DNA from 2 places in the Streptomyces sp. Qhu_M48 genome. Region 2 is predicted to be linked to the other one. Evidence: riboswitches for the same ligand, from Rfam matches in the RefSeq annotation. Region 2 holds a riboswitch; the other holds the start of a gene.
What was found. A riboswitch is a leader RNA that binds a small molecule or an ion and turns the genes downstream of it on or off. The one in region 2 is predicted to bind ZMP and ZTP.

Region 1: it holds a riboswitch for ZMP and ZTP, as region 2 does, so the genes downstream of both, ACRRSS_RS20415 (bifunctional 5,10-methylenetetrahydrofolate dehydrogenase/5,10-methenyltetrahydrofolate cyclohydrolase) here and glyA (serine hydroxymethyltransferase) in region 2, are expected to answer to the same signal.

Annotation. Positions count from the first base shown of each region.
Region 1 is NZ_CP195432.1:4,483,950-4,499,169, forward strand. It holds gene ACRRSS_RS20370 (bifunctional serine/threonine-protein kinase/glutamate ABC transporter substrate-binding protein) at 1-1,441, shown strand, start outside; gene ACRRSS_RS20375 (hypothetical protein) at 1,565-1,900, shown strand; gene ACRRSS_RS20380 (hypothetical protein) at 2,117-2,956, shown strand; gene ACRRSS_RS20385 (HD domain-containing protein) at 3,044-3,640, opposite strand; gene ACRRSS_RS20390 (tannase/feruloyl esterase family alpha/beta hydrolase) at 3,872-5,155, shown strand; gene ACRRSS_RS20395 (acyl-CoA desaturase) at 5,208-6,296, opposite strand; gene ACRRSS_RS20400 (DEAD/DEAH box helicase) at 6,653-9,679, shown strand; gene ACRRSS_RS20405 (SWF or SNF family helicase) at 9,676-11,022, shown strand; gene ACRRSS_RS20410 (hypothetical protein) at 11,120-11,899, opposite strand; gene ACRRSS_RS20415 (bifunctional 5,10-methylenetetrahydrofolate dehydrogenase/5,10-methenyltetrahydrofolate cyclohydrolase) at 12,722-13,576, opposite strand; ZMP/ZTP riboswitch at 13,605-13,713, opposite strand; gene ACRRSS_RS20420 (hypothetical protein) at 14,246-14,587, shown strand; gene ACRRSS_RS20425 (thioredoxin family protein) at 14,626-14,964, shown strand; gene ACRRSS_RS20430 (hypothetical protein) at 15,173-15,220, shown strand, end outside.
Region 2 is NZ_CP195432.1:7,043,694-7,058,913, forward strand. It holds gene ACRRSS_RS31515 (decaprenylphospho-beta-D-erythro-pentofuranosid-2-ulose 2-reductase) at 1-18, shown strand, start outside; gene ACRRSS_RS31520 (2'-5' RNA ligase family protein) at 168-764, opposite strand; gene trpS (tryptophan--tRNA ligase) at 859-1,869, opposite strand; gene ACRRSS_RS31530 (RNA polymerase sigma factor) at 1,983-2,579, shown strand; gene ACRRSS_RS31535 (hypothetical protein) at 2,572-3,372, shown strand; gene glyA (serine hydroxymethyltransferase) at 3,550-4,815, opposite strand; ZMP/ZTP riboswitch at 4,889-4,979, opposite strand; gene rocD (ornithine--oxo-acid transaminase) at 5,163-6,371, shown strand; gene ACRRSS_RS31550 (polysaccharide deacetylase family protein) at 6,610-7,305, shown strand; gene ACRRSS_RS31555 (glutathionylspermidine synthase family protein) at 7,318-8,502, opposite strand; gene ACRRSS_RS31560 (hypothetical protein) at 8,517-8,816, opposite strand; gene ACRRSS_RS31565 (hypothetical protein) at 8,977-9,816, shown strand; gene ACRRSS_RS31570 (PLP-dependent aminotransferase family protein) at 9,922-11,454, opposite strand; gene ACRRSS_RS31575 (carboxymuconolactone decarboxylase family protein) at 11,502-12,035, shown strand; gene ACRRSS_RS31580 (isocitrate lyase/PEP mutase family protein) at 12,056-12,826, shown strand; gene ACRRSS_RS31585 (hypothetical protein) at 12,960-14,009, opposite strand; gene ACRRSS_RS31590 (hypothetical protein) at 14,011-14,418, opposite strand; gene ACRRSS_RS31595 (hypothetical protein) at 14,411-15,220, opposite strand, start outside.

The DNA.
Region 1 (15,220 bases), 2.6 Mb from region 2:
CCTCGCGGCGGTGCTGGGTGAGGACGTACCGGCGCCGCGCCGCGCCGGCCCGCTGACGGGGGTGCTGACGGACGTGCTGGTACGGGACCCGGCGGCACGGCCCGACGGCGAGGCGCTGGACCGCCTGCTCGCCGAGGCCGAAGTCCGGGCGGCGAAGGCTCCGGGGCAGGTTCAGGGCCAGCTCCGGGCCGATCCACGGGACCAGGGCAGGGTTCAGGACCAGGTACCGGCCCAAGGCCCGGGCCGGGCTCAAGACCCGCGCCGGGCTCAAGACCGGAGCCGAGCTCAAGACCCGCGCCGAGTTCAAGACCAGGCACTGGCCCAGGATGCGGGACAGGCCCAGCAAGCGGCCCAGGCCCAGGGCCCCGTCCAGGACGCCGGGCCCCGGCCTCTTCCTCCACCTCAGCCCCACCCTCACCCTCGACTTCACGGTGAGGCTTCACCGGTCCCCGCCCCAGCCTCCCCTTCACCCACCGCCGACACCGCCACCGCCACCTTCGGCGCCGTCCCCCCGGTCCCGACCCGGCCGCCCACGGCGCGGAGACGGCACGCCGCGGTGTACGCGGGAGCGGCGGGCGCCGTCGTGCTGAGCGGCGTGCTCCTTTGGAACCTCCTTCCGCTCGGTGGCGCGAAGGACGACGGCACCGGGGACCGCACCGCCGGAAAGCCCGGCGGCCGGAGCCCCTCCTCCTCCACCGCCGCGTCCGCCCCGCCCCCGACCGGAAACGGAATCAAGATCACCATCGGGGTCAAGTCCGACCAGCCCGGTCTCGGCTGGAAGAGGCCGGACGGCACGTACACGGGGCTCGACGTGGACGTGGCGACCTACCTCGCCCGCGCACTCGGCCACGGCCCCGCCGACATCGCCTGGAAGGAGGTCCGGAGCTCCACCCGTGAGGCGCTCCTGGCCAACGGCGATGTCGACCTCGTCGTGGCCACGTACACGATGACCTCGCAGCGGAAGACGAGGGTCGGCTTCGCCGGCCCCTACTTCACGGCTCACCAGGACGTCCTGCTGGCGGCCGGTGACACCTCCGTCAGGAACCCGGCCGATCTCAACGGCAAGAAGGTCTGCGGGGCCACCGGAACCACCGGCGTGCTGGCGATCCGTACGAGGCTCGCTCCCCAGGCGGAGGTCGTGACGTACGACAGTCACGCGCGCTGCATCGACGCGCTCGCCTCGGGCACCGTCGACGCCGTCACCACCGACGACGCGCTCCTCGCCGGCTACGCGGCGCAGGACGGGTACAAGGGCAGGTTCAAGCTCGCGGGCTTCCGCGTCAGCGAGGAGCCCTACGGCATCGGGGTCCCGAAGGGCAGCGCGATGGAGGGCAAGGTCCAGAAGGCACTCGACAAGATGATCTCCGACGGCTCCTGGAAGCGAGCCGTCGAGAAGAACCTCCCCCTCCTGCGGACGGCCACCCCGCCCCTCCGGGATTGATCCACACCGACACGTCCGTATTCCCGCGCTCCCCCCTCTGTGGTCAACGCACCCTTCTTTCCCGGCACTTCACTGACTACCGTGGATGTACCGGGCAGTCCTGCCCGGGAAGGGCGGTGGAGCGTGACACGGGTACCGGAACGACTGCGCAAGCTCCTGCCCTCCGCCCGGAAGGCGTCCGAGGCCGCCGCTCCGGCGCCCCCACGCGCCCGGCAGGGACACAACCTCTTCGAGGCGGCGGCGGAGTACGTGGCCGCGTGCGCCGAGAACGACCCGGCCCGGGCGGAGGAGGCGGCGAGCCGGGTCTCCCCCGGGATGCTGTCGTTCGGCGTCAACGAACTGGCCTGTCGGGCTCTCCTCACCCTCGCCCGGGAGCGGAACGAGTCGCCGAGTGCCGTGGCCCGCTCGCTCCTCGGTCTCCGGGAGGACCCGGCGAGGCGCCCCACGGGAGACGCGTAGGCTTCCGGACCCGGACCCGGGACAGGCATCCGGACCGGGACAGGTGTCGGGACCCGGGGCCGGCATCGACACCGGCCCCCGCCTCGCCTCCCATCCGTCTCCCCTTCCTCTTCCGCACCCGCATCCGCACGGCGATACAGGTCACTGCGCCAACCTCTGGACAGGTCTCCCTACTCACTGGTTAAGGTGCGCCGACAACCAGATGGGGAGGCCTGCGTGGCTGGGACGGACCCGATCGCCGAGGCAGCGGCCGAAGGCGATGCCGATGCGCTGTTCGTGCTGACCGCGGCGCTGCTGACACCCGCGCGCTTCCCGAGCGTGCTCGGCGACGACTACCCGGCGGCGTGCGCGGCGCTGGGGCTGCAGCCGTACGCGGACGGGTACGGGCTCGTCTTCGGGCAGGACGGGCTCGGCGCGCGCTGGACGGTCGTCATCGACGACGTGTCGTTGGTCGCCGTGGCCATCTCCTCCTGGGACTGCGGCATGGCCTACGACCTCTCCCCCGACGAGGAGTCGGTGGTCAGCGGGCTGCCCGGCTGGCCGCTCGACCTGATGAGCCGCGCCCCGGGTGTTCCGGCCCCGCACGACCCGGAGCCCGAGGAGGGTGATCCCGCCCCGCTGGTACCGCCGTCGGGCGACGAGTGGGGCCCGGCCCAGCGCCGTCTGGGCGCCGACGAGGTGGCCCTCCAGTGGGCCGCCTGGCGGGCCAGGGTGGGCGACGACGGCACGTACACGGACGGCCCCGCGGCTCCCGACGCAACGGCCGCGCCCGCCGTCGACGACCCGTACGACGGGGTCAGGAAGGCCTTGGACGAGCTGCGCGGCTACCTGGATGACCCGCCGCCGGTGGGCCGGGTGCGGTCCGCGTCGGACGGGGAGGCAGGCGCGCGGATGCTGCGCGCGGACGGCCCCGGCTGGTCGCTGGTGGCCAAGGCCGACGACATGGCGTTCGTGCTTCTCGACGAGCTGCCGCGCGAGGTACTGCCCGTGGCCCGGGGGGCGAGGCTCCCGGCCCTCCTCGAAGCCCTCGACGCGATGGCCGTACGCCCGTCCTGAAACCACGGGGCGCCCGCCCTGCAAGCAGGGGGCGCCCCGCCCTGAGAGCGCGCGGCGCAACCCACTCCGAGAAGCGGGGGGCGCGCGTCAGGTGAGGGCGTGCCCGTACGCGGCGGCGAGCCCGTCCAGTTCCGGCTCTCCGAACGCTGCGCGCAGCGCGCCGAACGCGGCGGCCTTGTCCTGGCCGAACCGGCTCACGGACACCGCATAGGTGTCCGGGGTGAGGAACCTCGGCGGCGTGCTCTTGCTGTGGAACTTGTCCGCGTACATGACGAGCCGCTCCTCCTGGGTGATCGCCACATAGTCGGCGGGAGGCAGTGGCAGGCCCTGCGTGAGCACGTCCTCCTTGGTCAGCCCGACCCCCGTGTGGCACGAGCAGAACCGGCACACGGCCTCCGGCAGTCCCTCCGCCGCGAGGATCTCGTGCCCCAGCAGTCCGTGGCGCAGGTAGTTCCGGCCGTCGAGCCGCCCTTCGGAGTCGTACAGGCGGTACACCCCGATGTCGTGCAGCAGGCATCCCGCCCGTACGAGGTCCGGGTCGACGTCCAGGCCCGAGCGTGACATCAGCCGCTCGGCCACCTGCCACACGATCTCGCAGTGCGTGAAGACGAGCTCGAACGCCTCTTCATGGGGAGCGTGCCTGAGGTGCATCGCGCGTATCTCGTCCGCCGACGGAATGTCCACCCGCGCAGCGTAGTGACTCCGCCGGGGGACGCCGACGACGGCTCGCGGCGGAGGGGCGCCGACGAGGCTGGAGGCCGGGAGCGCCGACGACGGCTGGGGCGGACCCCGTCGCGCTCCGACGCTCCCCATAGGCCGACGGCCCGAGGTGTGGTCCCGGGACATGGCCTGCCGGGAGGGGTGCGCCGCACGATGTGGCGCCCGTCCCTTCCCTTCGCCCATCGGAGGTTCACCATGCGCCTGTTCCCAGGCGTCTCCCTGTTCGCCGCGCTGCTGACCGGGGTCACCGTCCTCGCCCCTGCCGGTCCCGCCGTGGTCACGGAGACCGCCGCCGCGCACTGCGCGCGCCAGGACCGGCTCCGGGTGCCCGGCGCCGAGCACCAGCGGTCCGCCTGTCTGGACGACCTGACGACGGCCGCGCTGGCCGGCACGCCGTACACGGACATGGCGGACCAGGCGGGTCTGGCCGCGAAGGGGACCCGCAACCCCTCGGGGGTGCCGGGTGTCCAGATCGACGGCTACTTCCCCGACGACTCACGCCTCAACGCCACCCACGGCTGGGCCCATGACGCGCAGTTCGTCATCCGGCTGCCCGACGACTGGAACGGCGGGCTCGTCGTCACCGGCGCTCCGGGCACCAGGCGCCAGTACTCCACGGACGCGCTGATCTCCGACCAGGTCCTCGCCCGGGGCTTCGCGTACGCCGCCACCGACAAGGGCAACACCGGACCGGACTTCTTCACCGACGGACGGAGACCGGGCGACGCGGTCGCCGAGTGGAACCGCCGGGTGACCGAGCTGACGCGGGCGGCCGGGAAGGCCGTACGGCAGCGTTACGGCCGGGCGCCGGAGCGCACGTACATGACCGGCATCTCCAACGGTGGCTACCTGACGCGCTGGCAGCTGGAGAACCGGCCCGAGCTGTACGACGGCGGCGTGGACTGGGAGGGCGTGCTGTGGACCGCGCGCGGCCCCAACCTCCTGACGAGCCTGCCCGTGACGGTCGCCCGGTCACAGGGGCTCGCCACCGACGAGGACCTGGTCCGGGCCGGCTTCGCGCCGGACTCGCGCTTCCTGTGGCCGTACCACGAGCAGGCGTACTGGGGGCTGACACAGAAGATCTTCCGGGCCGAGTTCGACCCCTCGTACGATCCGGCCTGTCCCGGCTCCACGGCCGGCGGGACCGTCGAGCAGATCTTCGCGCCCTGTGCCTCGGACGCGTCCTACGACTACGCGTCACGGCCCGCGTCCGTGCACCGCGCGGTCGCGAAGGTCGCGCTCACCGGGCGGATCGGCAAGCCCCTCGTCACGCTCCACGGCGACCTGGACACCCTGCTGCCCATCGCCACCGACTCCGACGTGTACGCGCGGATGGTCGACGCGCGGGGCCGGGGCGGGATGCACCGGTACTACACGGTGCGGGGCGGGACGCACACCGACGGCCTGTACGACACCTATCCGGACCGGCTGCGGCCGATCCTGCCGTGTTACCGCTCCGCGTTCGACGCGCACGCGTGACCGGGACCGACCCTACTCGGCCCGCTCGGAGCGCGGGGGGACCGTCCCGGCCCTACTCCGCCCGCTCGGAGCGGAGCGGTGCGCCCACCTCGTGGAGATGGCCGAGCGCCTGGCGGTACGAGTCCACGAAGCCGGTCTCGGTGTACGGGACCCCCAGGGCGGCGCAGTGGGCCCGGACCGCCGGCTGGGCGAGGCGCAGATGGGGGCGCGGCATGCTCGGGAAGAGGTGGTGTTCGACCTGGTAGTTGAGACCGCCGAGGAACCAGTCGGTCAGGGCGCCGCCCCGGATGTTGCGCGAGGTGAGCACCTGGCGCCGCAGATGACCCCAGCTGTCGCCGTCCGCGTGCTCGTCCGGCCGCTCCATGCCCTTGTGGTTGGGGGCGAAGGCCATGCCCAGGTGCAGGCCGAGCAGCATCTGGTGGACGAGGGCGAAGACGAGCGCCTGCGCCGGGGTGAGGAGGGTGAGCAGGAGGGCCGCGTAGCCGGCGAAGTGGGCGAGCAGCAGCGAGCCTTCGACGAGCCGCTCGCGCCGGGTGCGGCACGGGCCGTCCTCCGCGAGCAGGGACCGCACCCCGTACACCTTGAGGGCGATGCCCTCAAGCGTCGTCAGCGGGAAGAACAGCCAGGCCTGGTGACGGGTGAGGAACCCGCGCAGCCCCTCGCGGCCGGCCGTCTGGTGTTCGGCGAAGACGAGGATGTCGGCCGCGACGTCCGGGTCCTTGTCGAGGTGGTTGGGGTGCGCGTGGTGGCGGTTGTGCTTGTCGTTCCACCACTCGCGGCTCATGCCGAGCAGGAGGTTGGCGTGGACGAGCTGGATGATCCGGCCGGCCTTACGGTTCCCGGTGATCTGGGCGTGGCCGGCGTCGTGGCCGACGAAGGCGGCGCGGGCGGAGAGCAGCGCGAGGGGAAGGGCCAGGAGCAGGGCCCACCAGGAGGGTCCGATCAGGGCGAGCCCGGCGATCACGGCGGCGATGCCCAGGAGATTGACGGCGATGCCCCGGGCGTACCAGCCGGGGCGGTGTTCGAGGAGACCCTGTTCCCTGACCGTCCGCAGGAGGGGGGTGAACTCGCTGCCGCCCCTGGCGCGGGCGGGCGCCGCGGCGGGGGCGGCGGCCGGGGGCAGGACGGTGGCCTGGGACATGGCGGGCTCCGGTTCTCAGTCGGTCGGGGGCCGTGCTGGTTCGGTCGCTGGACCGTGCTGGTTCGGTCGCTGGACCCTGCTGGTTCGGTCGCTGGACCCTGCTGGTTCGGTCCGTGGTCCGTGCTGGTTCGGGTCTGTGGGCGCCTACCAAGAAGCTACGGATCCGTGATCGTCCAGGGCCATGGCGTCACCACCCGTGCCCTTCGGGGGCGCGCCGGGGGCCGGGAGGTAGGGCGGGCCCCACCCTCCGTCAAAGTGATGCGGCTCACCCGCGAAGGAGGCGCGCGCGGAGGCACCGCCGAGGTATCCTCGGCCGCTCAGTCGCCAGGTAGTCAAATTTGAGGAATGCGTTGTCGTTGTCGCACGGATCCGATGATTCGGACCGCGAATCCGTTCAGGACCCCTCCCGCGAACTCATCTTCCACTCCGCCGTCTTCCTCCCCGCGGATCCGCCCCGCTCCGGCCGGATCGCCTTCTGGTCACCGGACGACGTCGGGACCCCGGTCGCGGACGAGCCCGCTCCGGCCGCCGTCGGGATCACGGTCGTGGACGGCGACAGCCTGCGGCCCGTGACCGTTCCCGCGTCCACGCTCTCCGTACGGGAGGCGCTGCCGCTGCTCGCCCGCGCCCCCTTCTCCGAGACCGCGTCTCCCGCGAGCGCCTTCTGGGGTGCGGCCTCGCTCCTCGCCCTCGGTCTCGTCGCGCGCGGGCTCCTGCTGCCCGGTCTCACCCCCGGCGGCTTCGACGCGTGGCGGGTCGGTCCGCTCGGTCCGGAGGAACTGGCCGAACTCCGGACGCTCGCCGCGTCGATGCCGCCCACGGCCCATGCCGTGCCGCTCTCACCGGCGGCCGCGGATGAGGAGCCCGTACTCCTGCCGCAGCCCGAGGCGTTGCTCCGCGCCTTCGTCGACGCCGTCGCGGACACCCTGCCCCGTACCCCCGCGGCGCCGCTCGCCGCCGGCGGGCCCGCCTTCGCGGCCGAAGAACCGCAGGCGATTCCCGAACAACGGGCGTGGGCCGCCGACGTCGCCGCCGTGTACGACGCGGGCGTCCGGCTCTCGCTCCGGCTCGAACTGCCCGGCTTCACCACCGATGCGACGGAGGCGCCTGACTTCCGCGCGGTACTGCAACTCCACGCCGTCGCCGACCCGACCCTGGTGGCGGACGCGGCGGAGGTCTGGTCGGGCTATGGCCGGACCGGGGCCGCCTTCGGCCCCCGGGTCCGTATGGACGCGCTCCTCGCCCTCCGGCGGGCCGCCCGCGCCTGGCCACCGCTGGCCCCTCTGCTGACGGCGGCCGTACCCGACACCGTCGAACTCGCGGACGAGGAGGTCGCGGAGCTGCTGGGCCCGGCCGGCAGGGCTTTGGCCGCGGCCGACGTCCAGGTCCACTGGCCGCGTGAACTCGCCGACCGGATGACCGCCAGCGCCGTGATCGGCCCGGTGAGCGGGGAGACACACGGAGGACACGACGGCACAGAGGAGAGCGGGTCGGTAGACGCAAGCCGGTCCGCAGAGGTGGGGCCGCCCGCCGGGGTGAGGCAATCCACCGGAGAGGCCGGGGTGAGGTCTACCGCAGAGGAGGCCGAGGACGCCCGTTCCTCCTCCGCGCTGCCCTCCTTCCTCTCCGCCGACGCCCTCCTCGGCTTCAACTGGCGCTTCGCCGTCGGCGATCAGGAGCTGACCCGGGCCGAGCTCGACCGGCTCGCCGAGGCCGGACGTCCCCTCGTGCGGCTGCGTGACCGCTGGGTGCTCGTCGACCCGGCCGAGGTACGCCGGGCCCGGTCCCACCAGGACCGGAAGGTGACCCCGGTCGACGCCCTCTCCGCCGTCCTCACCGGGACGACCGAGATCGACGGTCGCCCCGTCGACGTGGCGGCGACGGGCTGGCTGGAACGTCTGCGGGAGCGGCTCGCCGACCCCGAGCGGGGCCGCCCGGAGGTCGCCCAGCCGCCGGCGCTCGCTGCGACGCTCCGCGACTACCAGCTGCGCGGGCTCGACTGGCTGCACCGGATGACCTCGCTCGGCCTCGGTGGCTGCCTCGCCGACGACATGGGGCTCGGCAAGACCATCACGGTCATCGCCCTGCACCTGCACCGGCAGTCCGACCCGGCCTCCGCCGGACCCACGCTCGTCGTCTGCCCGACCTCCCTCATGGGCAACTGGCAGCGGGAGATCGAGAAGTTCGCGCCCGGCACCCCGGTGCGACGTTTCCACGGGGCCACCCGCGACCTGGAGGACCTCTCCGACGGCGGGTTCGTCCTCACCACCTACGGCACCATGCGGCTCGACGCGGCACGACTCGCCGCGCGGAGCTGGGGACTCGTCGTCGCCGACGAGGCGCAGCACGTCAAGAACCCGTACTCGGCGACGGCGAGGCAACTGCGGACGATCGGGGCACGCGCGCGCGTGGCACTCTCCGGCACGCCTGTGGAGAACAACCTCTCCGAGCTGTGGGCGATCCTCGACTGGACCACGCCCGGGCTCCTCGGCAGCCTGGGCGCGTTCCGGGCCCGGTTCGCCGCCGCCGTGGAGGGCGGCCGGGACCCGGCCGCCGCCGCGCGACTCGCCGCGTTGGTCCGCCCCTTCCTGCTGCGCCGCCGCAAGTCGGACCCGGGGATCGCGCCCGAGCTGCCGCCGAAGACGGAGACCGACCGGGCCGTCTCCCTGACCCCGGAACAGGTCGGTCTCTACGAGGCGGTGGTACGGGAGACCCTGGCGGCGATCGCCGAGGCCGACGGCATGGAGCGGCGCGGTCTGGTCGTGAAGCTGCTGACCGGGCTCAAGCAGATCTGCAACCACCCTGCCCAGTACCTCAAGGAGGAGCGACCGAGGATCGAGGGCCGCTCGGGGAAGCTGGAGCTGCTCGACGAACTGCTCGACACGATCCTCGCCGAGGGCGCCCACACCCTGGTCTTCACCCAGTACGTGGGGATGGCGAGGCTCCTGGAGGCGCATCTCGCCGCGCGGGGCGTGCGGACGCAGTTCCTGCACGGCGGGACACCCGTCGCGGAACGCGAGGCGATGGTGGCCCGCTTCCAGAACGGGGAGGTACCGGTCTTCCTCCTCTCGCTGAAGGCCGCCGGCACGGGGCTCAACCTCACCCGCGCGGAACACGTCGTGCACTACGACCGCTGGTGGAACCCCGCCGTCGAGGCGCAGGCCACCGACCGCGCCTACCGGATCGGGCAGGACCGGCCGGTGCAGGTGCACCGGCTGATCGCCGAGGGCACGATCGAGGACCGGATCGCGACCATGCTCGACCGGAAGCGGGAGCTGGCGGACACCGTCCTCGGGACCGGCGGCGACACACCGCCGGAGCTGACCGAGCTGACCGACGCCGAGCTGGCGGAGCTCGTACGACTGCGAGGGGACGGACGATGAGCGGCTACGGACACGAGGGCGAGGAGCGGACGTTCGCGCCGCTCCCGCCCGCGCGGGGAGGGGCCTTCACCCGGACCTGGTGGGGGCACACCTGGCTCAAGGCGCTGGAGGACACGGCACTCGACGGCCAGCAGCTCAAGGCGGGCCGACGGCACGCACGGGCGGGCGCGGTGGGTGCCGTTTCGGTGCGGCCCGGCCGGATCACCGCGGTGGTCAAGGACCGCGACGGCTCGGCGTACCGCAGCGACGTCCTGGTGCGGGAGTTCTCGGAGGAGGAGTGGGAGCGGCTGCTCGACCTCGCCGTGGACAGCGCGGGCCACATCGCGGCGCTCCTCGACCGCGAGATGCCGCCGCACCTGGTGGAGGACGCAGCGGCGGCCGGACTCGATCTGCTGCCGGGCATCGGGGATCTGGACCCGGAGTGCGGCTGCGAGGCGTGGGACCACTGCCCGCACACGGCGGCGCTCTGCTACCAGGTGGCGCGGTTGCTCGACGAGGATCCCTTCGTCCTGCTCCTGATGCGGGGGCGCGGCGAACGCACCCTGCTGGACCAGTTGCAGGCCCGCAGCGCCTCGCGCGCCGCGCGCGACGGAGGGGGACCGGACGACGCGCCGGACGGCCACCTCTCCGAGGGGGTCGGCGGGATGCCCGGCGTGTCGGCGGCGGAGGCCTACGCGGCGGAGTTCCTCCTGCCGCCGCTGCCCGCGCCTCCGGCCGCCCCGGACGCGCCGGGCCGGTCACCGTCCCTGGACACGGAGGCGGAACCGGGGCCGGGAGTCGATCCGGCGGCGCTGGAGTTCCTCGCGTCGGACGCGGCGGCGCGGGCGCGCCGGATGCTGGTCGACGTGCTCGCCGCGGGCGGGTCGACGTCTGCTGCTCCGCCGGGATCGCCGTCTGTGTCTGCCTCCCGGCCGGGGGCTGTGCTGACGGTCGCTCAGGACGCGGTGCGGCTCGCCGCGCACTCCCCCGTGCCCTGGATCGCGGCGCGGCTCGCCTCCGGTGCGGGCCGGACGCGGGGCGAGATGGACCTCGCCACGCGCGCGTGGCGGTTCGGGGGCGCCGCCGCACTCGCCGTACTGGAGGAGGAGTGGGTGCCGGACACCGAGGCCCTCGCCCGTGCCGGTGCCCGGCTCGCGGAGTCCTGGCAGGACGACGAGCCGCCGGTACTGCGGCGGGCGGGCGCACGGTGGACGGTGGTGGGTGCGGAGGCCCAGCTGCGGCTCGGGGAGGACGGACGCTGGTGGCCGTACCTGAAGTCCGGCGCTCGCTGGTCCCCGGCGGGTCCGCCGCACCGCGACCCGGCGACGGCCCTGGCCACGGCCCTGGCCGCCGGAACCGCCTGAGGCAGGGCCAGGGAAGGTGTCGCCACCGGAGGCGGTGCTGTTGAAGGCGGTGTTACTGGGGGGGGTGCTGCTGAAGGGGGTGTTACAGGAGGGGGTGTTACAGGAGGGGGTGCCTGAGTTTGCCGCCGCTCGCGGAGGAGGCGGCGAGGCTGCAGGCCACGGTGTCCGAGCCGAGGAGATAGCTCGTGCGGTACGGGTACTGGACGAAGGTGGTCCAGCGCGTACCGGCCGGCTGCCGTGCGGCCTTCCGGCGCAGGGGCTCACGGCACAGCAGCGTCGCCGCCTCACGGATCGCCAGGTCGGTGACGAGACGGCCGGTCAGGGGCAGCCTGGCGACGAGTTCGGCATGGTGCGGCGTGTCGCAGGAGCGCCGAAGGGCCGTGCCCGGCGCGGCGCGGTCGATGTCGAAACAGTCGCCGACCCGCAGGGCCTCGAAGGAGACGGGCCGGGTGGAGTCGCCACCGCGCGTCGGGGACGGGGTCGGCCGGGAAGTGGGAGCGGTGCTCTCTGTACGGGTGGGCGACGGCGAGCCGCTCCTCTCGGGGCGGGCGGAGCGCTGCGGGAGCGCGGCACGGGTCGGCGCGCCGTCCGTGGTCGCGACCGCGTCGGAGGTCGGCGTGTCGTCCGTGCTCGGGTCCGCTGCCCCGGCGGTGTCGCCCGTGGGCGTGTCGGTCGGCGGGTCGGCGGGCGACGGGGAGGCGTCGGCCGGGCCGTCTCCGGCGACGACGGGCGAGGGCGCGCCGATCGCGTCGCCGCCGGGGCGCCTGTCGGTGGTGAGGCCCTGGTCGGTACCCCGGGCGGCCAGGAAGGCAGTCGCCACGAGTGTCGCCACGAGCAGCGGGACGAGCGGCACGCCGAACCGGCGGACGCGCCGCACGTCCGGTCCGGGCCGGGGCGCGCCCAGCCGGACGAGGCGGGGCGACCACCCGGACGGGGAGCCGACTCGGAGCGGCGGGGCGGGGCGGGGCCCAGGGCTCGCGTCGGATGCGTCCCGCGCGACGGGCCCACCACCGGGACCAGACGCCTGGGGAGGGACGGACCCGGGTGGGGCGGACGCCGCAGGCAGGGCAGACGTCTCAGGCATGGTGGACGCCCCAGGCACGGCGGACGTCTCAGGCACAGCTGACGCCTCAAGCACTACAGACGCCTCGGGCACGGCAGATGCCTCGCGTACAACGGACGTCTCAGGTATTACAGACGCCTCGGGTACGGGAGACGCCTCGGGTACGGCAGTCGTCTCAGGCGTGTTCGGCGTCTCGGGCACGACGGACGCCTGAGACGAGGCAGAGGCCCCGGGCGTGCCGGACGCCTGAGGCGCGGCGGATGCCTCGGACACCGCGGATGCCTCGGACGCCGCAGATGTCTCAGGCAGAGCGGTCGCCTCGGACAGGGCTGACGCCTGCCGCGGAGCTGACGTCGCCGGTGGGGCTGACGCCTCCGGCGGGGCCGGCGTCGCGGACGGGCCGGACGAGCCGGACGCGCTGATCGCGCCGGACGAGGCGGACGGGACCGGTCGACGGTCCGGGGGCGGCGGGGTGGCGGCGGACGGGTGTGGCACGGGGTCCAGGTTCGCCCGTCGGCGTCCCCCCGGCCACCCCTTTTCGGGCGACGAGCCCTGCCCGTACAGAACCGCGACATTCGCCCACCGGGCTCCCGCCCGCCACCGCCACCACTCCCGCCGCCCCGTCACGAACCGTCCCTACAGACCGAGCTGACGCTCCGCACCCTCGACCGTCTGGGCCAGGAGCACGGCGATGGTCATGGGGCCGACACCGCCGGGGACGGGGGTGATGAGGGAGGCGCGCTCGGCGGCGGAGGCGAAGTCGACGTCGCCGACGTTGCCCGGGTTGTATCCGGCGTCGACGACGACGGCGCCCGGCTTGATGTCCGCGCCCTTGATGAACTGGGGCTTGCCGACGGCGGCCACGAGGATGTCGGCCTCGCGGACGACGGAGGCGAGGTCCTCGGTACGCGAGTGGCAGTAGGTGACGGTGGCATCGCGGCCGAGGAGGAGCAGGCCTGCCGGCTTGCCGAGGATCGCGCTACGGCCGACGACGACGGCGCGCTTGCCGCGCGGGTCGACGTCGTAGGCGTCGAGGAGACGCATGATGCCGCCCGGCGTGCAGGAGACGAAGCCGGGAAGGCCGAAGCCCATGGCGGCGAACGAGGCCATGGTGACGCCGTCGACGTCCTTGGCGGGGTCGATGGCCTCGAAGGCGGCACGCTCGTCGATGTGCGGGCCGACGGGGTGCTGGAGCAGGATGCCGTGGACCTCGGGGTCCTGGGAGAGTGTGGTGATCGCCGCGACCAGTTCCTCGGTCGTCGTGGTGGCGGGCAGCTCGACGTGCTTGGAGCGGATTCCGGCCTTCGCGCAGCGGTTCTGCTTCATCTTCACGTACGTCACGGAGGCGGGGTCCGCGCCGACGAGGACGGTCGCCAGACAGGGGGTGACGCCGGTGCGCCGGGTGATCTCGGCGGCGCGGGCGGCGGTCTCCTCGACGGTGCGGCGGGCGAGGGCCGTGCCGTCCATGAGGGCGGCGGTGCTGGTGGACATGGCAACTCCTGGGCGTCGTCTGTGACCAATGGTTCGCCCAGGCGCACGGCATCGGGACGGGCGCGCAGATGGGGCGCGCTCCCGCCGGGCCGCTCCCCGGTGGTGATCCACCTCAAGCGCCAGTCACGGCCCGAGCACCACTCTACGTGAGGGGCCGAAGGCGGTTCCCTGACAGGGGCCCGATGACCGGTGCCGGGCAGGACAAGGCGGGACAGAGCAAGACAGCGCATGACCCCACCGTGTCGGGCCGTACCCCGATGAACTCCAGGGTCCACGCGCCCTCCGGCGCCGAGGCTTCGACGTGGTGCGGGTGGCGCGACGTCCTCCCCAGGGCGGCGGGTCCACAGCGGAGGCCGTCCGTGCCGCCCAGGCGGCGCCCGCCGAGGCCCCGGGCGCCACGCCTGACAGTGTGAGGACCGCGGCGGCGACCAGCTGCCCGTCCCGAGTCGTCGGGACGATGAGCCCCACGGCGGTGAGATGGATCAGGCGGGCGGAGACGGACAGCGTCCGCGCCCGTCCGACCCCCGGGCCCGGACGGTGGTACCGCGCGAGATCATGCGCGCGGAGGTTGTCCGGCCGACTCCGGCTGAGTTGCCGTGCCCGCCCCCGAGGTCCCCTCGCCCGGCGAGCCGGCCCTCGGCCCCGGGCCGTACCCCGGAGGGCGGCGACGTGCTCGTACCCGGCGAGCACGTCTTCGGCGGCAGCTCCGGCCCAACCTCCGACGCGCTCGGTGTCCGCTGGTTTGCCAAACACCTCGGACCGTACGGAGACACCGTCGCGCTCGTCCGCCTGCACGAGCGCGTCCCGCACCTCGACTGCGCACTCGGCCTCATCCGGGACGGGCTGCTGGTCGGCTGCGAGGAAGCCCCGCTCGACGGCGTGCCCGACGTCCTGAGCGAGTGGGACCGGGCGGGCGTCGGCTTCGAGGCCGCCACTCTTCGCGGCGCGGTGGGCCGACTCGTCGCCGGCGTTCCGGGGCCGGGCCGGCGTGCCGCAGCCCGCGGGGGATGATGGGGAGGGAACGACGGAACGCGAGGTCAGGAGCTTTTATGGCGAAGCGGGTTCACCAACCCCGTGAGGACGCGGAATTCGATTTCATCCTCAGGATGAGCGGAGTCCCGGTCCTCGCCTACTTCACCGGGACATGGCCCAAGGCGATCGAGCCCTGCCGGGCGATGGACCTCGTCGTGGGTGACATCGCCGACGAGTACAAGGGCCGCCTGACGGCCGTCCGCACCGACATCACGCGCTGTCCGGCCGCGACCGAGCGATACGGGGTCACCGGAGCCCCGTCCTACGTCCTGGTGAAGGAGGGCGAGGCGGTCGCGCACGGGACGGGCCCCATGACCACCGCCGAGGTACGGGAGTTCCTCGACGCCCACCTCTGAGCGTCCGCCCCGCGAGCGCCGACGGCAGGGACTCACGCCGGGCCTCGCGTCTCGCACGTTTGCACGTGAGGCGCGGTGGAAGAGTTGAATCCGACGACCGGTCGGCCGCGTCGGGGCTGGGGCGGCCGGGCACCCTCGACGTCCTGACCCGAACGGGAGCCCTCTCTTGCGCCTCTACGCCCAGACACCCGCACGTCGGAATGGCCAGGTGCTCTTCGACCTGATCGCCGTGGCCCTCATCGCCGCCGCGGTGTGG
Region 2 (15,220 bases):
CGGCGGCTGCCGGTGTGACACGGGGGCGCGGGGGCGCGGCTCCGTCGGTCGGCCGGTTGCGCGGGGCGGGGCTCCGTCGGCCGGCCGGTTGCCCGGGGCGGGGCTCCGTCGGCCGGTCGGGCCGGACGGGGGCCGTGCAGCCGGTCGGCGCACCCGTCGGTGTGCCGTCAGGCGGTCGGCGTGCCCGTCGGCGTGTCGACCGGGCTGCCGCCCTGCGCCGGGACGGCCGAGATCGGGCGGCCGCTGCCGAACTCGTAGTCGTACAGCTTCCGCCACACCCCGTCCGGGCCCTGCTCGTACAGGGCGAAGGAACGGCAGGTCCAGGCCGCCTCGTACCCGGCGAGCTCCTCGAACGCCCGGTCCATCCCCTCCTCGGAGATGGCGTGCGCCACGGTGACGTGCGGGTGGTACGGGAACTGCAGCTCGCGCGCGAGCGGGCCCGTCTCGTCGCGGATCTGGTGCTGGAGCCGGTTGCAGAGGGGCACGCCCTCCCGCAGCTTCACGAAGACCACCGGCGAGAGCGGACGGAAGGTCCCGGTGCCCTTCAGTCGGACGGGGAAGGGCTCGTAGTCGGCGGCGACACCGGCGAGGTGCGCCTCGATCTCCGGCAGCCGCTCCTCCGGGACCTCCGTCGGCGGGACGAGCGTGATGTGCGTGGGGATGCCGTGAGCGGCCGGGTCCCCGAAGCCGGCGCGCCGCTCCTGGAGCAGGCTGCCGTAGGGCTCCGGGACCGCGATCGAAACGCCGAGCGTTACGGTCCCCACGTCGTTCTCCTCCGTCGTCGGTCGACTTGTGTGTGGTGGTGGTGCAGCCGCCAGTGTGCGGCCTGCACCACCCTTTGGGCCAGGGTCCTTGGACTCAGTGCTTGGCGGGCAGGAAGCCGATGCGCTCGTACGTCTGCGCCAGCGTCTCGGCGGCGACGGCGCGGGCCTTCTCCGCTCCCTTGGCCAGAATCGAGTCCAGCGTCTCCGGGTCGTCCAGGTATTCCTGGGTGCGGGTCCGGAACGGCGTGACGAAGTCCACCATGACCTCCGCGAGATCCGTCTTCAGCGCGCCGTACATCTTGCCCTCGTAGCTCTTCTCCAGGTCGGCGACGGACGTGGAGGTGAGCGTGGACATGATCGTGAGCAGGTTGGAGACGCCGGCCTTGTTCGCCGGGTCGAAACGGATTACCGTGTCGGTGTCGGTGACCGCGCTCTTGACCTTCTTCGCGCTGGTCTTCGGGTCGTCCAGGAGGTTGATGAGGCCCTTCGGCGTCGACGCCGACTTGCTCATCTTGATCGCCGGGTCCTGGAGGTCGTAGATCTTGCCCGTCTCCTTGAGGATGTACGGCGCCGGGATCGTGAACGTCTCGCCGAAGCGCCCGTTGAAACGCTCCGCGAGGTCGCGGGTCAGCTCGATGTGCTGGCGCTGGTCCTCGCCGACCGGGACCTGGTCCGCCTGGTAGAGCAGGATGTCCGCGACCTGGAGGATGGGGTACGTGAAGAGGCCGACGGTGGCGCGGTCGGCGCCCTGCTTGGCGGACTTGTCCTTGAACTGGGTCATGCGGGAGGCCTCGCCGAAGCCGGTGAGGCAGTTCATGACCCAGCCGAGCTGGGCGTGCTCGGGGACGTGGCTCTGGACGAACAGGGTGCAGCGCTCCGGGTCGAGACCGGCGGCGAGCAGCTGGGCCGCGGCGAGCCGGGTGTTGGCGCGCAGCTCGGCGGGGTCCTGCGGGACCGTGATCGCGTGCAGGTCGACGACCATGTAGAAGGCGTCGTGGGTCTCCTGGAGGGCGACCCACTGGCGGACGGCGCCGAGGTAGTTGCCGAGGTGGAACGAGCCTGCCGTGGGCTGGATTCCGGAGAGCACTCGCGGGCGATGCTGCATGGCGAAGCCATTCCCCTGAGGGTGGTGGTGGGCGACGGGCGGGCTGTCAGAGGCCATGCACATCATTCTCTCAGGTGTGGGAACCGATCCCGGACTGCCGGTGTATCAAGAGTGTGAGGACGCGGGAGGGGGGCCTGGTCGACGACGAGGCCGCGGTGATCGCACGCGTACGCGCCGGGGAGCCGGAGGCGTACGCGGAGCTGGTGCGCGCGCACACGGCGGTCGCGCTGAGAGCGGCGGTGGCGTGCGGCGCGGGCGCGGAGGCCGAGGACGTGGTGCAGCAGGCCTTCTTCAAGGCGTACCGCTCGCTCGGGCGCTTCCAGGAGGGCGCGGCGTTCCGGCCGTGGCTGGTGCGGATCGTCGTCAATGAGACCAGGAACACAGTGCGCTCGGCGGGTCGGCAGCGGGCCGTCGCCGACCGGGAGGCGGACCTGCTCGGGGGCGAGCCGCGGATACCCGAGTCGGCGGACCCGGCGGTCGCGGCCGAGGCGCGGGAGCGGAGCCGGCGGCTGTTCGACGCGCTCGACGGTCTCACCGAGGACCACCGGCAGGTGGTGATCCACCGTTATCTGCTGGAGCTGGACGAGACGGAGACCGCACAGGCGCTGGGCTGGCCGAAGGGGACGGTGAAGTCCCGGCTGAGCCGGGCTCTGAAGAAGCTGGGACGCGTGCTGGGAGAAGGCCTGGAGGGAGGTGGGGAGCGTGGCTGACGAGGGTCTGCCGGACGAGCTGAGGGAGCTGGGACGGCGCCTGCGGGTGCCGGACGTGGACGGCGGGTCGATGGCCGAGCGGGTCCTGGCGCAGCTCCTCGCCGAGCAGGTGCCGACCCCGGTGCCCGAGCCGCCGCCGGCGGGGCGCCGGTGGTGGGCATCGGCACGAGGCTGGGCGCGTGCGCGGTGGCGGGCTCTGGTGGCGGGGCTCACCGGGGTGCTGATCGTGCTCGCGCTCACTCCGCCGGTGCGGGCGGCGGTGGCGGAGTGGTTCGGCTTCGGCGGGGTGTCCGTGCGGTACGTGCCCGGCGGGCGCCCTGTTCCGGAGGGTGGCGCGGTCCCGGGCTGCCCGGAGCCGGTGCCGCCGGCGGAGGCCGGGCGTCTGGCGGGCTTCGAGCCGCTGATACCCCGGGCGCTGGGCGCGCCGGACGCGGTCGCGGTGACGGGGTCGGCGGAGCGGGGACGGGCGGTGATCAGCCTGTGCTGGCGGGAGGGAGAGCGGACGGTCCGGCTCGACGAGTTCCCGGCCCGCCTCGACATCGGCTTCGCCAAGCAGGTCAGGACGCGGCCGCAGTGGGTCGACCTGCCGGACGGCGCCCAGGGCTACTGGTTCGCGGCCCCGCACCTGCTGACCTTCCCGATGACGGACGGGACGGGCGCGCCCTGGACCCATGAGGTCCGCACGGCGGGCCCCACGCTCCTCTGGACGAGGAACGGGGGCGCGCTCACCTTCCGGCTGGAGGGCATACCGGACCGCGAGGAGGCCCGGAGAGCGGCGGAGTCCACGGGCTGACGCCCGGGGCGGGGCGGGGCCGCGCTCAGCTGCCCCGCCCATTTCCGGGGGACTGGACAGGGCTAGGCGGGGCGGGGCTGGGCGGCCCGGTCCGGGCGGGGCCGCCCGGTTCGGGCTGGGCTGGGCCGCCGTCCGGGCTGGGCCGCCGGGTCCGGGCTGGGCCGCCGGGTCAGAGGGTCAGACCGGGAGGCCCGGGGCCGGGTGGGCGGACATCAGGTCGGCGACCTCGGCGCGGATCGCGCGGAGGGCCTCCTCGTCGCCCGTGCCGGCGGCCGCGACACCGCGGTCGATCCACTCGGCGACCTGCGCCATGTGCGCGGTGGTGAGGCCACGGGAGGTGAGGGAGGGGGTGCCGATGCGGATGCCGGAGGGGTCGAAGGGCTTCCGGGGGTCGTAGGGGACGGTGTTGTAGTTGACGACGATGCCCGCCCGGTCGAGGGCCTTGGCGGCGATCTTGCCGGGGACCTGCTTGGGGGTGAGGTCCATCAGGATCAGGTGGTTGTCGGTGCCGCCGGAGACCAGGTCGAAGCCTCGGGCGAGGAGCGCCTCGGCGAGGGCCTTGGCGTTGGCGACGACGGCGTGCGCGTAGTCATGGAAGGAGGGCAGGGAGGCCTCGCGGAGGGCGACGGCGATGGCGGCGGTGGTCTGGTTGTGCGGGCCGCCCTGGAGGCCGGGGAAGACGGCCTTGTCGAGGGCCTTGGCGTGCTCCTGGCGGGACATGAGCATGGCGCCGCGCGGGCCCCGCAGGGTCTTGTGGGTGGTCGTGGAGATCACGTCCACGTGCGGGACCGGGGACGGGTGGGCGCCGCCCGCGATGAGGCCGGCGATGTGGGCGACGTCGGCGACGAGCACGGCACCGGCCTCGCGGGCGATCTCGCCGAAGGCGGCGAAGTCGATCGTGCGGGGCAGCGCGGTGCCGCCGCAGAAGATCACCTTCGGGCGCTCCTTGAGGGCGAGCTCCCGGACCTCGTCGAAGTCGACGAGGCCGGTGTCGTGGCGGACGCCGTACTGGACGCCGCGGAACCACCTGCCGGTGGCGGAGACGCCCCAGCCGTGGGTGAGGTGGCCGCCCATGGGCAGGGCCATGCCCATCACGGTGTCGCCGGGCTCCGCGAAGGCGAGGTAGACGGCGAGGTTGGCCGGGGAGCCGGAGTAGGGCTGGACGTTGGCGTGGTCGACGCCGAAGACGGCCTTGGCGCGCTCGACGGCGAGGGTCTCGACCTGGTCGATGTTCTGCTGGCCCTCGTAGTAGCGGCGGCCGGGGTAGCCCTCGCTGTACTTGTTCTGGAGGACGGTGCCGGAGGCCTCGAGGACGGCGGCGGAGACGTAGTTCTCGCTGGGGATGAGGCGCAGGGTCTCCGCCTGGAGGCTCTCCTCGGCGCCGACGAGGGCGGCGAGCTCGGGATCGGCGGCGGCGAGTGCGGGGTGCTGCGGTGCGGTCATGGTGGTGTCCTCCGGGCGTCGGCGGGTCCCGGGACACTGCGTGAGAGGCGCGGCGCCACGCGGGACTCTGGTCCCGTGACGCCCAGGCGGGCGGCGTCTCGTGTGGTCTGCCGCGCACGGCTCCCCCGGGGTCGCTTCCCCGTTCGCCAGTCGCCGTGCGTGTTCTCAGCGTAGCGGGTGGCCGGTCGGTCGGGGCCGACCGGGGAGCGGGGGCCGACCGGCGGGACACCGGCGAAGGGCGCGCCGTACGCGAGGTTTCCCCGCCCGGCATCCGAGCGACGATAGAAACAGGGGCCACACCCCCTCGTCGGGGTCACCCCCCGAGCCGCAGGACGAACGGAGATCCCGTGTCGAGCACACAAGACGCGATCGCTTCGGCGGAGGCGCACAGCGCTCACAACTACCACCCCCTGCCGGTCGTCGTCGCCTCGGCGGACGGCGCCTGGATGACCGATGTCGAGGGGCGCCGCTACCTCGACATGCTCGCCGGGTACTCGGCGCTCAACTTCGGGCACGGCAACCGGCGTCTGATCGACGCGGCGAAGGCCCAGCTGGAGCGGGTGACGCTGACCTCGCGCGCCTTCCACCACGACCGGTTCGCCGAGTTCTGCGCACGGCTCGCGGAGCTGTGCGGCAAGGAGGCGGTGCTGCCGATGAACACCGGCGCGGAGGCGGTCGAGACGGCCGTGAAGACCGCCCGGAAGTGGGGGTACGAGGTGAAGGGCGTGCCGGACGGGCACGCGAAGATCGTGGTCGCGGCGAACAACTTCCACGGCAGGACGACGACGATCGTCAGCTTCTCCACGGACCACGAGGCGCGGGACCACTTCGGTCCGTACACGCCGGGGTTCGAGATCGTGCCGTACGGGGACCTGACGGCGATGGAGGCGGCGGTCACCGAGAACACGGTGGCGGTGCTGCTGGAACCGATCCAGGGCGAGGCGGGGGTCCTGGTGCCGCCGGCCGGTTATCTGGCGGGGGTGCGGGAGCTGACGCACCGGCGGAACGTGCTGTTCATGGCGGACGAGATCCAGTCGGGTCTGGGCCGGACGGGCCGGACGTTCGCGTGCGAGCACGAGGGTGTGGTGCCGGACGTGTACATCCTGGGGAAGGCGCTGGGCGGCGGGGTGGTGCCGGTGTCGGCGGTGGTGGCCGACCGTTCGGTGCTCGGGGTGTTCCGGCCGGGTGAGCACGGGTCGACGTTCGGCGGGAACCCGCTGGCCTGCGCGGTGGCCCTCGAAGTGGTCGCGATGCTGCGGACGGGCGAGTACCAGGAGCGGGCGGCGGAGCTGGGCGAGCACCTCCACGCGGAGCTGGGGCTCCTCGTCGGCGGTGGGGCGGTGGAGGCGGTGCGCGGGCGCGGCCTGTGGGCCGGCGTGGACATCGCGCCCTCGCGCGGCACGGGCCGGGAGATCTCGGAGAAGCTGATGGAGCGGGGTGTCCTGGTGAAGGACACGCACGGCTCGACGATCCGGATCGCGCCGCCGCTGGTCATCTCGAAGGAGGACCTGGACTGGGGTCTGGAGCAGCTGCGGGGGGTGCTGTCGGCGGAGTGACGAACTCCGTTCCCGGGGGCGACGGACGCGGGCCGCGCCGGGCCGGGTCGGGTCCGGTCGGGCCGGGTCTGGTCCGGTCCGGTCCGGTCGGGCCGGGTCTGGCGGGGGCGGGCCGGGTCCGGTCGGGCCGGGTCTGGCGGGGGCGGGCCGGGTCCGGTCGGGCCGGGGCAGGTCGGGGGTCCGGTCGGGGCAACTCGGACCATTGACACGGTAGTTGGTCTAGGCCAATGATGCGGCCATGCCGAGACTCCGTCTGCGTCACGCCGCGCGTGCCGCGCTCGCCGCCCTCGTCCCGCTCGCGCTCCTCGGCGCGGTCACGGGGCCCGCGCACGCCGCCCCGAAGGCGGCCTGGCCCGAGCCCGTCCCGGTGGTCTCGCACGTCGAGACCACCGACCCGGTCGTCTTCATCACCATCGACGACGGCTGGTTCCACGACCCCGCCGCGGCGAAACTGCTGCTCGACCGCCGGGTGCCCGCCTCGCTCTTCCTGCTGCCCGGCGCCTACTCGTACGACTCCGGCTACTTCCACACCCTGCTGAACCAGGGGCGTTCCCGCGTCGAGAACCACACCGTCGGCCACCCGGACCTGACCACCCTCGACGCCGCCGGCCAGAAGGCGGAGGTGTGCGGGGCGCGCGACCGGCACCTCGCCCGGTTCGGGGACGGCCCGCGGCTGCTGCGCCCGCCGTACGGGGTGTTCGACGCGACCACCCGGACCGCGGCCCGCGCCTGCGGGGCGAAGGCGCTGGTGACGTGGACGTACGACCTCACCACCTGGGGCCAGTGGACCCCGCCGACGCCGGCCCTCAAGGCCGGCGACATCATCCTGCTGCACTTCAACGAGACCCTGGAGCAGGACCTGCGGCGAGCCCTCGACGCGGCCGAGGCGGCCGGCCTGAGGCCCGCGCCGCTGCGGGAGTACGTCGCGGAGTAGCTCCCGGGGGCGCTACAGGATGACGTGCGGGAGGAAGCGGGCGTACTCGTCGGTGACGGGACCCGCCGACTCCCGTATCCCGAGCCCCGCCGCCTCGTCCTCGACGACCCACGCGCCGAGCACCACCCGGTTGCCGTCGAAGTCGGGCAGCGGGGACAGCTCCTGGTAGCAGCAGGGCTCCCCGTCCCGTACGAACGGCTCCGTGCCGGCCTCGTGCAGGGTGACCCCCGCGCCCTCCCGGCCGAGCAGCGGCTTGGCGACCCAGCCGGTGGTCGTGGCGAGTTCGCGCGGCCCGTCGAGGTGGGCGGCGAGCAGGTTGGGGTGACCGGGGTAGAGCTCCCACAGGATCGCGAGGAGCGCCTTGTTGGAGAGCAGCATCTTCCAGGCGGGCTCGATCCAGCAGGTGGTGCCGGTGCCGCCGCCGTTGTCGAGGGTCTCCAGGACGTGCCGGCCGAAGCGGTCGGTGGTGAGCCACTCCCACGGGTAGAGCTTGAAGCAGCTGCGGATGAAGCGGAGCCGGTCGTCGACGAAGCGGCGCGAGAGCCGGTCCCAGCCGATCCGTTCGACGGAGAGCGCCTCGGTGTCGAGTCCGGCCTGCTGGGCGGTCTCGCGCAGGTACGCGACCGTCATCAGGTCCTCGCCGAGTTCGTCGCCGTCCGAGTGCGCGAAGTGGAGAGGCCCCGGGGGCAGCAGGTGGGCCTGCCGCTTCCAGGCGTCGACGAGCCGTTCGTGGAGGGAGTTCCACTGGTCGGCGCCGGGGAACCGCTCCTCCATCCAGAACCACTGCGGACTCGCGGCCTCCACCAGGGAGGTGGGGGTGTCGGCGTTGTACTCCAGCATCTTGGCCGGACCCGTGCCGTCGTAGCAGAGGTCGAACCGCCCGTAGAGGGAGGGTAGTTCGGCGCGGCGCCGCCAGGACTCGGCGACCAGGGAGACGAGCTTCGGATCGGTGATCCCGAGCTCGGCGAACCGGTCGTGCTCGACGATGTGGGCGGCCGCCGCCAGGCACATCGTGTGCAGCTCCTCGACGACCTCCTCCAGGGCCTCGACCTCGGGCAGGGTGAAGGAGTAGTACGCGCTCTCGTCCCAGTACGGACGGAGCGAACCGTCCGGGTGGCGGGTCAGGGGGTAGACGAGCCCCTGCTCCTCCACCGTCTCCTGCCAGCCGGGCCGGGGCTCGATCGTGTGGCGTCGCATGTGCCTGGCCCCTCTCAGCCGCCGCCGGAACCGGAGCAGCCGAAGCCCCCGGTGTCGACGGCCTTCTTGTCGAAGCTGCCGCCGCTCACCTTGCTGTCCCGGAGGGAACCGCCGTAGTAGTACGAGCCCCGGGTGGTGGAGCCGTTGTCGTCGTCGTCATCGCCACCGCCGCTCTCGCACCGGTAGCTCGGCAGCTCCTCGCGGGTCAGCGGGTCCACACACCGCCTGTCCGGCTCGGAGCCGCACGCGGTGATCGTCGCCGCGAGCACACCCATCCCGCCGAGCACCACCGTGCTCGACCTCAGCCTCCGCATGTCCGTCGCCCTCCCCTTCGCGGTCGCGACCGTCGCGATCACGACTGATCGCGTCCGCTCGGTCACGTGCACGCTTGTCGCGTTCACGTCTGTCGCGACCGCACAGTGTAGGCCGGTCGATTCCGCCGTCACCCCCTAGAGTCGTTTCGTGCTCCTCGGGATGATTTGTGCGCTCGCCTCGTCCGTCTGCTTCGGCGCGGCCTCGGTCTTCCAGGCGATGGCGGCCCGCTCCACGACACCCGGGACCGGCGGTGGCGTCGACGTCGCGCTGATGTGGCGGGCGCTGCGGCAGTGGCGGTACGTCGCCGGGCTCGGGATGGACGGACTGGGCTTCGTCCTGCAGATCGTCGCCCTGCGGACGCTGCCCGTCTACGTGGTGGGCGCGGCCCTCGCCGCGAGCCTGGCGGTCACCGCGGTCATCGCCTCCCGGGTGCTGCGGGTGAGGCTGCGCCGGGTGGAGTGGACGGCCGTGGCCGTGGTCTGCGCGGGGCTCGCCCTTCTCGCCCTGAGCTCCGGGAAGGAGGGCCACCGGAGCGGTCCGGAGTGGCTGCCCTGGGCTCTGCTCGCCGCCGCGTTCGGCGTCCTGCTGCTCGGCGTGGTGGGCGGTCGGCTGCCGGAGAAGCCCCGCGCCCTCGTCCTCGGCCTCGGCGCGGGCTTCGGCTTCGGGGTGGTGGAGGTGGCGGTCCGGCTGATCGACGGCATCGACTTCACCGACCCGTCCTGGTACGCGCTGCTGGTCGGCGGCGGGGCCGCGTTCCTCCTCCTGACCTCGGCGCTCCAGCGCGGCTCGGTGACCACGGCGACGGCGGGTTCGGTGCTCGGCGAGACGATCGGGCCGGCGATCGTCGGGGTGGTCTGGCTCGGGGACCGTACGAGGGAGGGGTACGGATGGCTCGCCGTCCTCGGCTTCGCGGTGGCGGTGGCGGGCTCCCTGGCCCTGGCCCGCTTCGGCGAACCGCCGGAGCCGGCGCCCGCCGGGGCCGCGGCGAGCCCGGCCTGACCGGCGGGCCCAGGCACAGGGAGCCCGGACTGACCGGGGAGCCGGGCCTGGCCGGGGAGCTCTGCCCGACCGGGGAGCCCTGCCCGATCCGAAAGGCGGGCCCGCCTAGGGCAGCACCCGGCACAGGCTCTGGAGGGCGCCCTGCCAGGCGCTGTCCGGTGGTGTCGCGTAGCCGACGACCAGCCCGTCCAGGGTCGCCGGGACCGTGGGGCGGCGGAACTGGTTGACGCCCTGGACGGCCAGGCCGTTCCAGGCGGCGGCCCGCAGGACGGCCTGTTCCGTCCCGGGCGGGAGGGCCAGGACGGCGTGGAGGCCGGCCGCGATCCCGCTGACCCGGGTCTCCGGCGAGTGCGCGGCCACCGCCGCGACCAGCTGGTCGCGGCGCCGCCGGTAGCGCAGCCGCATCGCCCGTACGTGCCGGTCGTACGCCCCCGAGCCCAGGAACTCCGCGAACGCCAGCTGATCCGGCGCCCCGGAGACCCAGTCCACGGCCCCCTTCGCCGCCACCACCTCGCCGACGAGGTTCTCCGGCAGCACCATCCACCCCAGCCGGAGCGCCGGGGCCAGGGACTTGCTCGCGGTGCCGAGGTAGACGACCCGCTCGGGGTCGAGTCCCTGGAGCGCGCCGACCGGCTGCCGGTCGTAGCGGAACTCCCCGTCGTAGTCGTCCTCCAGGACGAAACCGCCCGAGGCGCGCGCCCAGTCGACGACCGCCGCCCGCCGGTCCGGGGGCAGGGCGCCGCCCAGCGGGAACTGGTGGGCGGGCGTCATCAGGACGGCCCCGGCCGAGCCGAGCCTCCCGAACCCACCCGGCTTCCCCGACCCACCCGGCTCCCCCGACCCACCCGGCTCCCCCGACCCACCCGGCGCTCCCGACTCCCCGAGCCCTCTCGGCTCCCCCGGGCCCGTAGGCGCCGACAGTTCCTCGACCCTCGTACCCCGTTCGTCGAAGGGCAGAGCCGGGGTGCCGAGGCCCGCCCCGGTGAGCAGTCCCGCGTGGAGGCCGAGGCCGTACGACTCGACCGCCACGTCCCGGACGCCCCGGCTCCGCAACACCTCGCCGATCAGCATCAGGCCGTGCACGAAGCCCGCGCAGACGACGATGCGCTCGGGCCGGGCGTGCACGCCCCGCGCGCGGGCGAGGTACTCGGCCAGGACCGTGCGGAGTTCGATCCGGCCGCGCGGGTCGCCGTACCCGAAGGCCTCGTTCGGGGCGGCGGTGAGCGCCCGCCGGTACGCCTTGAGCCACTCGGCGCGCGGGAAGGACGCCAGGTCGGGGGTGCCGGCCTTGAGGTCGTGCGCGGGCCTGGCGGGCCGGGACAGGAAGGGCGCGGGGGCGGACGCGGGGGTCGGCCGGACCGCCGGGCGGGGGTCGGCGCGGCGGGCGACCCGGGTGCCGGAGCCCTGCCGGGCCGTGAGCCAGCCTTCGGCGACGAGTTCGGCGTAGGCGTCGGCGACGGTGTTGCGGGCCATGCCGAGGTCGGCGGCGAGCGACCGGGAGGACGGGAGCCGGGTGCCCGCCTCCAGGCGGCCGCTGCGCACCGCCTCCCGCAGGGCGTCCATGAGGCCGGCCCGCAGGCGCGGACCGCGGAGTTCCAGGTGGAGGTCGGCTCCAAAAGTGGCCCACTCGTCTGCCATGTCAATGGACCATACTCCTGAGCCACCTCGCTCGTACGGTGAAGGACATGACCACGCACACCGTCGAGAGCGCGGGGACCGCCGGTCCCGCTGCCGCCGCGAGGACCGAGTACGCCCACGAGCACGCCCCCCGGCTCCCCCTCGCCGAGCGCGTCCCCGAGTTCTACCGGGCGATGCTCCGCCTGGAGACGGCGGCGGCGAAGGACGTCGACCCGACCCTCTACCACCTGATCAAGATCCGGGCCTCCCAGGTCAACCACTGCGCGTTCTGCATCGACATGCACACCAAGGACGCGCTCGCGGAGGGCGAGACCGTCGAGCGGATCGTGCAGCTCTCCGCCTGGCGGGAGTCCCGGCACTTCTACACCGAGCGGGAGCTGGCCGCCCTCGAACTCACCGAGTCCGTCACCGTCCTCACCGACGGCTTCGTCCCCGACGAGGTGTACGCCCGCGCCGCAGCGCACTTCGACGAGACCGAGCTCGCCCGGGTCATCTCCGCGATCGTCGTCATCAACGCCTGGAACCGGATCGCCGTCACCACCCGGATGACGCCCGGCCACTACACCCCGCGCTCCGCGTGAACATGAGCGGGAGCGTGAACATGAGCGGGGACGTGGAGGTGGGCCGGAGCTGGGGCGCGGCCGCCGAGACCCTGCGCGGCCTCCACCGCGGCCGGGCGGCGGGCGATCCGCTCGTCCTGCCCGGCCCGTGGGACGCGGTGAGCGCCCGGGCCTTCGAGGCGGCCGGATTCCCGGCCCTCGCCACGCCGAGCGCCGGGATCGCCGCCTCCCTCGGGTACGAGGACGGGGCGACACCGGCGGCGGAGATGTTCGCCGCCGTGGCACGGATCGTCCGCGCCGTCTCGGTGCCCGTGACGGCGGACCTGGAGGGCGGTTACGGCCTCGCCGCGGCGGAACTGGTGGAGCGCGTAAGGGAGTCGGGCGCCGTCGGCGTGAACCTGGAGGACACCGGCCCGGCCGGCGGCCTCAAGGACCCGCGGGCGCACGCGGAGTGGCTCGCGGAGGTACGCGCCGCCGCGGGACCCGGACTGTTCGTCAACGCGCGCGTGGACGTGTACCTCCGCCGGGCCCCCGAGCCGGTGGAGGCCGTCGTCGCCCGCGCCCTGCTCTACGCGGAGGCGGGCGCGGACTGCGTCTACCCGATCGCGGCCCCGCCCGCCGACCTCCCGGCGCTCCGCGCCGCCCTCGGCGACCTCCCCGTCAACACCTTGGCCGCCCAGGGCGGTCCGACCTTCGCCGAGCTCGGCGAGCTGGGCGCGACCCGGATCACCTTCGGCGACGGGCTGCTCCTGCGGGTGGGGGCCGACGTCTCGGCCCTCGCGAAGAACCTCCGCAAGACGGGCACGCTCTGAGGCCTCGGACCCGTGCCCGCCTCCCCAGCGGGCCGGGGCTCCGGGCCCGCTGGGGCTCCAGGTCCGGCGGGTAGGCGGGTCCGCCGAGGCTCCGGGTCCGCCGGGTAGGCGGGTCCGGCTCTCCGTCGTCCGGTCAGTACGCGCCCGGCTGGAAGAACTGCAGGGCCACCCGGAGCACCTCGCGCTGCTTCGGCCAGTCCGTCACCGGGCCGGCGGCCAGGATCGCGTAGTGGTTGCCGTCCGGGGCCGTGAAGGCCCGGTCGACGACCTTGCGGCGGCCCTCCTCGCGCGCGTATTGGTAGACCAGTTCGGCGGCGTCGGCCGGGGCGCCCGGGTCCCCGGTGACCCTTTCGAGGCTGAGCTCCTCGTAGCCGGGTTTGTTGGCCCGCCCGTCCTCGGAGACCGCGCGCAGGGCCTCGTACGGCGTCATACCGGCCTCGGTGACGATGAAGACCTGGAGGAGGCTCCGGCCGTCCGGCGCGTTGAAGAAGACGCCGCCCTCGTCGGACTCGGTGCGGTTCCAGCCCTCGGGTGCGGCGATCGTGAAGCCCCTGAGGTCCTTCTGGACCCGGTAGCCGGCCGGGGGCGCGCCGGCCGTGGGGGTGGCTGACGGACCGGAGGGCGTCGGCGAGCCGGAGGTCGGGCCGGTGGTGCCGGTGGGCTCGCCGCTGTCGGTCGGATCGCCCGTGCCGCTCGTGTCGGTGGTCTCCGGCGCGTCCGAGACGGAGACCGCGGGACCACCGCCCGCCGCCGGGGTCCCGCCGTCCCTGCCCCAGAGCAGCCAGCCGCCCACGGAGCCCGCGGCGAGGACGGCCACGGCGACCCCCGCCGCGACGGCCGCCCGCGAGCGCGGCCGGGCGTCCGTCGCGGGGGCGCTGCCGGGCACCGGGTACCGCCAGCCGCCGGTCTCCGGTACGTACGCGGGCGCGTGCCCCGGCACGGCGTACTCGGGGGCGTACCCGGGTGCCGGCTCGGGCGTGTACTGCGGCGGAGGCGGCGGAAGTACGACGGGGCCGTCCCCGGCTCCCCCGACGTGACCTCCCGCTACGCCACCGGGCACGCCTCCGACTCCCCCGGCGGGGCCGTCCCCGGCCCCTCCGACGGGACCGGGCGCGGCCCCGTCGGACTCCCAGCTCTGCGTCTCGTCGTTCCAGCGGGCCCCGCCGCCCCCGTGACCGCTCATCTCACCCTCCGAGCAGGGTGCCGACGGCCTGGCCGACGGCCACGCCCGAGGCGAGGATGCCGGACACCGCGCCCGCGTCCGTGAGGGCCTGGCGCAGCCGGGCCAGTCGGCCGGCGCCCGCCCGGCCCGTGCCCTCGATCTCCTCCTCGGCGTCGGAGAGTTCGGCGTCCAGGGCGGTCGTCTGCTCGGAGGGCACGACGCCGCCGAGGTCGGCCCGGAGCCGGCGGATGGCCTGGAGCAGCGCCTCCTGCCGCGGGTCGCGGCTCGGTCCGGTGCCGTTCACCGTGCTGGTGACGGTGTTGTGGTCTCCGATGGTGACGTTGCCCGAGGTGTTGGTGACGTTGATGCCGCTCCGGGCGGTCCGGTCGTCGGCGGCGCCGTTCGCGGTGGTGTTGCCGGTCTCAGCCACGGTTGCCTCCGGTGGTCGCGGTGGTGAAGTTCCTGCTGGTGACGGTGTTGTTGTTGCCGAGGGTGACGTTGCCCCTGGTGTTCTCGATGAACGTGCCGCCCTCGGCGACATGGACGATCTTCTGCTCGAACTCGGCGGTCTCGTACCCCGCTTCGCGGAGCGCGGCCGTCACGCCGTTGGCGACCCGGTCCTGCACGCTCTTCAGGTAGCGGCTGATGTCCATCTCCTGGAAGAGCGAGGCCTCGTCGTCGGAGCCGAGCTCACGGACCGAGACCGCGGGCCCCTCGGGCAGCGCGTGGGCGTGGCCCGCGGTGAGCAGCCGCCAGCCGTGGCCGAGCGAGCGCCCGAGTGTGACGAGGGCCTGTCCGGCGGAGCGCGGGGTCTGGCCCAGCGCCCAGACGGCCTTGCCGAAGTGGTGGTTGTGGCGGTAGCGGTGGGCGATCCGGTCGGCGTACCGGTAGAGCGGCTTCACCGGACGCAGGACGTGCGGGGCGACCTCCAGCATCAGCATGCCGCCCTGCGTGTGGACGCGGACGAAGACGGTGGTGACGATCTCCTCGCCCCAGCCGCCGACCCTGATGCGCAGGAAGTGGCGCCGGGTCTCGCCGCCCTCCTCGATGGAGCCGGACCGGTGCGCCTCGAAGCCCTCGGGGCTGTACGGCGCGGCGGTGCGGGCCGGCAGCCCGTCGACCGGCAGGAAGACGACCTCGTCGATCTCCAGCTCGCGCAGCCGGTCCCGTACGGCGGCCTGGAGCTGCGGCGAACCGTGCGGGGAGGGCACGCGGAGCGCCTCCACGAGCGG